Regions from separate parts of the Vagococcus martis genome, predicted to be linked through region 2. Evidence: predicted binding sites of a transcription regulator. Region 2 holds the regulator's gene; the other holds the start of a gene.
The links. The regulator LexA, encoded in region 2, represses DNA repair genes until DNA is damaged. The targets are predictions, from matches to a motif close to CNAACANNTGTTNG.
Positions count from the first base shown of each region.

Region 1 (3,431 bases), 1.1 Mb from region 2:
AGCAACAACAGCTACCTTTTGAGCATTCAGCTAAACCACTAGAGCGTAAACAACAAATTAAAGACACTAACCTAGCCTATGATTCCTTAACGGGTGAGTTTTATTTAAAAAACAATGAAGAAAAAGAGTTATTTAAAGAAGCAAAAGATTACACGAATGGTGTGTCAGAAAAATTAGATGATGCAGATTACACGCAAGAAAGTGACATAGAATCAAATACTGTTTCTCATGAAGTGGTTGAAGAAGTGGTTGATCTGCCAGAAACTGATACAAAAGACATGCCAACACATGCTTTTCCACATTTAGAGTATTTTGGTCAAATGCATGGCACCTATTTGTTTGCTCAAAGTGATGAGGGACTTTATATTATCGATCAACATGCTGCCCAAGAACGTATCAAGTATGAATACTTTAGAGAAAAAATAGGTGATGTAGGAGAAGACAAACAACAACTCCTTGTGCCGATTATTTTAGAGTACTCAGTGGATGATTACCTAAAAATCAAAGAGAATTTATCAGTATTTGAAAAAGTGGGGATCGAGTTAGAAGATTTTGGACAACAAAGTTTTATCATCCGGTCACACCCAACTTGGTACCCGATTGGCAAAGAAGAAGCAACGATTCGTGAGATGATTGATATTTTTCTTAATGAAGGAAAAATTGACGTGAAAACATTCCGTGAAGATACGGCAATTATGATGAGTTGCAAGCAATCAATTAAAGCCAATCATCATTTAGATGAACGTCAAGCACGAGCATTGTTAGAAGAATTAAAAACATGTGACAACCCATTTAATTGCCCACATGGTCGTCCGGTCTTAATTCATTTTACAAATCAAGACATGGAGAAACTCTTTAAACGAATTCAAGAGCCACATTAGAAAGGAAGACGTACATGATATTAGCGTCAGCATCACCTCGAAGAAAAGAATTATTGTCATTTATGACAAGTCATTTTACGATAAGTCCAGCTGATATAGATGAAACAGTCAATGTAGATGAATCACCAAAAGACTACGTTAGTCGTATGGCTAGAGAAAAAGCTAAAGAAATCGTTAAACTTTATCCTAATGAAACAGTAATTGGGTGTGACACAACGGTTGTGTTAGATAATGATATTATGGGAAAACCAATGGATGAAAAAGATGCCTACAACATGCTAGAAAAACTAAGTGGCACCACACATAAAGTGATGACAGCCGTTTGTGTGATTACACCTGAAAAAATATATGAACATATCGAAGTTGTGGATGTGTTGTTTTATGATTTGGATGAAGAAGACATCACTGGTTACATTAAAACAGGTGAACCAATGGATAAAGCAGGGGCTTATGGTATCCAAGGAAAAGCAAGTGTATTTGTCAAAGAGATAAAAGGGGATTATTTTTCTATCGTTGGCTTACCAGTTGGTTATTTAAATCAATTATTTAAAGAATTAGGAAGGTGAAGAAAGTTGGCAAATAAAGAAGAGTTAAAACAAACATTAACCCCTTTACAGTATCAAGTCACTCAAGAAAATGGCACAGAACGTCCTTTTTCAAGCGAATACGACCAATTTGATAAAGATGGCATTTACGTAGATATCGTTAGTGGAGAACCATTGTTTTCTTCAACTGATAAATATGATGCTGGATGTGGGTGGCCATCATTTACAAAGCCTATAGCAACATTACAAGAACTTGAAGATACAACACTTGCAAGAGTACGAACTGAAGTAAGAAGTTCTCAAGCTGATTCTCACCTAGGCCATGTGTTTCCTGATGGACCACAAGACAAAGGTGGACTAAGATATTGTATTAATGGTGCTGCATTACGTTTTGTACCAGTTGAAGACCTAGAAAAAGAAGGTTACGCTGAGTATTCTACTCTTTTCAAATAATGAAAGCTTCCCATGTTTATGGGGGCTTTTTTTAATAAGGAAAGCATAGGATAATTGTTCGGGATATGGTACAATTTTAGGGAACATGCGTACGTGAAAGGAAGAAAACAAGTGTATGAATACATCAAAGGGACAGTAACATTTACTAGTCCTTATTATATAGTCGTTGAAACAAATGGATTAGGTTATCAAATTGCGGTGGCGAATCCATTTCGCTACTCATCTTATTTAAATCAAGAGGTGACGGTTTACTTGCATCAAGTCATTCGAGATGATGCACATTTACTTTACGGGTTTGCCACACTTGAAGAAAAGCAACTATTTTTAAAATTAATCAGTGTCTCAGGAATTGGACCAAAAAGTGGCTTGGCGATTATGGCGTTAGATGACCATTCAGGTTTAGTTCAAGCAATCGAAGCGCAAGACGCGACGTATCTAACTAAATTCCCAGGTGTTGGAAAGAAAACAGCACAACAAATGATTTTAGATTTACAAGGTAAATTAGATGATGTCGAAATAGATGTATCTGAAACAACGACTATTTCCACACAGCAAGATTTATTTACTGTAGAGCCAACGCAACAATTAGATGAAGCAATCGAAGCACTCAAAGCACTTGGTTATTCTGAAAGAGAGATTAAGAAAATCAAAAAAGAGCTTGAAAGTTATCAAGATAAAACAACAGACGAGTACTTACGTATTGGACTGAAATTATTAATGAAAAAGTAGGGGATGGTAAAGAAGATGTCAGAACAAGAAGAAAGACTTGTCTCTTCTGAAACATTAGACGCGGAAGAAATGGTTGAAAAGTCACTTAGGCCAACACGGTTATCTCAATACATTGGCCAACAAAAAGTGAAAGATGAATTGACAATTTATATCAAGGCAGCCAAACAACGAAATGAAGCACTTGACCATGTCTTACTCTATGGACCACCTGGACTAGGTAAAACAACGATGGCCATGGTGATAGCAAATGAAATGGACGTCAGTATCAAAACAACGAGTGGTCCAGCTATTGAAAAACCTGGAGATTTAGTAGCAATACTAAATGAGTTAGAACCAGGAGATGTGCTATTTATTGATGAAATTCATCGTTTACCACGTGTGGCGGAAGAACTGTTGTACTCAGCTATGGAAGATTTTTATGTCGATATTATGATTGGACAAGGTCCTACCTCTCATCCAGTTCATTTTGAGTTACCTCCATTTACTTTGGTAGGGGCAACGACACGAGCTGGTATGTTATCAGCACCTCTTAGAGATCGTTTCGGGATTATTTGTCATATGGAGTACTATGATGAAGCTGATTTGAAAGAAATTGTCATTCGTTCGTCAGATATTTTTGATGTGATAATTGAGGAAAGTGGTGCTTATGAGATTGCAAGACGTTCACGAGGCACGCCACGTATCGCCAACCGCTTATTAAAACGAGTGAGAGATTTTGCACAAGTCACAGGTGAAGGAATTGTCACAAAACAAATTGCTGATGACGCGTTAAAAATGCTTCAAGTAGATGATAAAGGACTAGATTATGTCGATCAGAAATTAC
Region 1 is NZ_MVAB01000001.1:1,622,334-1,625,764, forward strand. Features, by position in the region: gene mutL (DNA mismatch repair endonuclease MutL) at 1-881, shown strand, start outside; gene BW731_RS07885 (Maf family protein) at 896-1,447, shown strand; gene msrB (peptide-methionine (R)-S-oxide reductase MsrB) at 1,454-1,879, shown strand; gene ruvA (Holliday junction branch migration protein RuvA) at 1,991-2,608, shown strand; gene ruvB (Holliday junction branch migration DNA helicase RuvB) at 2,624-3,431, shown strand, end outside.
Region 1: the regulator LexA is predicted to act here: its motif matches at 1,960-1,973, upstream of ruvA (Holliday junction branch migration protein RuvA).

Region 2 (3,431 bases):
TCTCGGATATCTTTTTCCAATTGACGAGCATTTACAGAGATAGACAAGTTTTGGATACCATTACCGTTTACAGCACCTGGTACACGACCTTCTTCTCTTAATTTTCTGCGGATAGATCTTGGTCTAGTCGCTCTTTCTTCTACTTTTAACACTACTGACATAAATAATTTCCTCCTTTAGAATATAACATCTTAATTAGTTCGTTATTTAGTTCATGTAGACGTAATCGTTGTGATGAGCTAGTCGATTAATCTAGTGATATTGATAAGCGTGTTAAACATATCAATAACGAACGATAAGACTATATTATACCTTTTGAGGCAATCTTAACAATTAAATACTAATTACTAAGTTAAATATGGAGACTAAGGACTTAAGCAACCCATATATTGCCTGCTCATCATGGCTAAAAAACCACACTATAATATAAGCTTATGAACTAACCATACGACGAAAACAAGAAAAGGTCAAGTGAAATAGTTTTATATAAAAAAACAAACTCTATGAGTTTGTTTTTTTATTATGACAAAGAACTAAATAAGTATTCTGATACTAGGTGTTCAGTAGATTGGATTGATTCCTTATGTGTTCTTTCATAAGCATGACTAGATTCAATCCCTGCTCCAATTAATCCATGCTTCACATCTGCTCCAGCTCTCATAGCTGCAGAGGCATCACTTCCATAATATGGATAGATATCAAGTTGATAAGGAATATTTTTTTCTTTACAAATAGAAACAAAATGATTTCTTAAACCAAGATGATAAGGCCCACTAGCATCTTTTACACAGATGGATACAGTGTATTCGTCTGTTTGTTGATCGTCTCCCATAGCTCCCATATCAACAGCGACATATTCAACAACATTTGGAGAAATATTAGAGTTACCACCATAACCAATTTCTTCATTGTTTGAGAAGAAAAAGTGAGTTGTGTATGGTAGCGTTTGATTAGTTTCTTTTAGATTAATTAAAAAATTCATTAGAATAGCAGCACTAACTTTATCGTCCAAATGTCTAGATTTTATGTATCCAGAAGGTGTAATCACTGTTCGTGGATCGAAACTAATAAAGTCACCTACTTGAATACCTAAATTTTCTGTATCTTCTTTAGAAGAAACTTTTTCATCAATTCTTACTTCCATGTTTTGTTGGTCGCGTTTTGCTGTTCCTGAATCTTTATAAACGTGGACACTCGTTTGATGCATTAAGATGGTTCCCGTGTAAGTTTTATTTTCTTGCGTGTGAATCGTACAATATTCACCCTCAATGGCATTAAAGTTAAATCCGCCAATTAAATCAAGTTTCAATCGTCCATCTGGTTTTATCGCACGAACCATTGCACCTAATGTATCAATGTGAGCCGTAATAAATCTCTCTTTATCTAAAGTTTTACCTGGAACAGTGATAATTAGGCTGCCTTTATTATTAATAGTTGGTTCATAACCATAAGAAGTCATTTCATGATAAATAAAATCAATAATGGTTGATGTATCTCCAGTTGGAGAAGGTATATTGGTTAATTCACGAGTTAGTTCAATTGTTTCTTTTGACAAACGTATCATCCTTTCTTTTAAGTTAAGGTTAGATGAATCATCTATAAAAAGCAATGACTATTTTTTATAAGACAGATGGTGATTTTTTTGTTGCGAACGTTTATAACTTTTCTCATCCCAAAGCATTAACCAAAGTAACACAAGAGGAGTCAAAATAATCAGTGCCACATCTAGTCCTAAAGTACCTAAAATAATTCCAATAATTAAAACAATTAAGATTAAAGCATATCGTCTAATAGCAAACATACAAACACTCCTTTAATTTTTACGAACGTGCGTTCTTATTCATAAAATTATTATACAAACATCCGTTCTCTTTGTAAAGAAAAAAATAAAGCATAACATCATGCTTTATTAAATATGATTTCTATAAAGGCCGACAACTTTGCCTAAAATTGAGACATTGCTTAATATGATAGGTTCCATTGTGTCATTTTCTGGTTGCAAACGAATATGATTTTTTTCTTTAAAAAACCTCTTACATGTTGCTTCGTTTTCATCTGTCATGGCAATGACGATGTCACCATTAACAGCTGACGATTGTTTTCTGACAATAACATGATCACCATCGAATATGCCAGCGTTTATCATACTATCACCACGAATCGTAAGCATGAATAAACTGTTTTCTTCATATTTTAAGTCAGGTGGTAGTGGGAAAAAGTCTGATGCTTCTTCAACAGCTAAAATTGGTTCGCCGGCAGTTACTACACCTAACATTGGAATGAAAGGTGAGTTGATACCAATCATTTTTAATCCTTCGCTTGTTAATTCAATAGCTCTTGGTTTAGTAGGGTCACGACTAATCAAGCCTTTTTTTTCTAAACGAGAAAGATGCCCATGAACGGTTGACGTTGATGAAAGGTTGACAGCTGTTCCGATTTCTCTAACAGTTGGAGGATACCCTTTTTCTTCAACTTGTTCGTGTATGTATTTTAAAACGTCTAATTGTCTAGAAGAACGTTTAGTTGACATAATGATACCTCATTTCCTTTTTTTCGAGTGTAACATAAATTTTTATTAAAATCAAACGCATGTTCGCACTTTTTTGTTACAATTAATTGTTTTTTTATTCCTTTTAAGATACTATTTAATTAGAACTTTAAGGAGGTTTACACTCATGTTAAGTGAAAAAAAATTAGCAAGAATAAACGAATTAGCAAACAAATCAAAAACAACAGAAGGATTAACAGACGTTGAAAAAAAAGAGCAACAATTATTGCGAGAAGAATATTTAGATAGTTTTAGAAAAGGTATGAGAAATCATATTGAAGGAATGAAAGTTGTTGATGAAGAAGGAACAGATGTTACGCCTGAAAAATTAAAACAAATTCAAAAAGAAAAAGGTTTACATGATAGATAACCTTATGTTTTTATTTCTATAAAAACGCTTGTAAAAATAAAATATTCGATGTAGAATGTAATAAAGGTAAATAAAACCTAAATAGGAGGGCGTTATATGTTATTTGATCAAACTGATCAACTAGGCGTGAATACGATTCGTACACTTAGTTTAGACATGATTCAACAAGCAAATTCAGGACATCCAGGATTACCAATGGGAGCTGCACCAATGGCTTACACTCTTTGGACAAAATTCTTAAAGGTAAATCCTAAAACATCAAGACAATGGGCAGACCGCGACCGCTTTGTATTATCTGCAGGACATGGTTCAGCAATGCTTTATAGTTTACTTCATTTGTCAGGTTATAACTTACCAATGGAGGAATTAAAAAAATTCCGTCAATGGGATAGTTTAACACCAGGACATCCAGAGGTACATCATACAGATGGCGTTGAAGCAACAACTGGTCCATTAGGTCAAGGGATTGCAATGAGTGTTGGGTTTGCGATGGCAGAAGCGCACCTCGCTGCA
Region 2 is NZ_MVAB01000001.1:482,922-486,352, reverse strand. Features, by position in the region: gene BW731_RS02410 (50S ribosomal protein L25/general stress protein Ctc) at 1-161, opposite strand, end outside; gene BW731_RS02405 (M42 family metallopeptidase) at 521-1,555, opposite strand; gene BW731_RS02400 (hypothetical protein) at 1,613-1,801, opposite strand; gene lexA (transcriptional repressor LexA) at 1,910-2,530, opposite strand; gene BW731_RS02390 (DUF896 family protein) at 2,676-2,918, shown strand; gene tkt (transketolase) at 3,015-3,431, shown strand, end outside.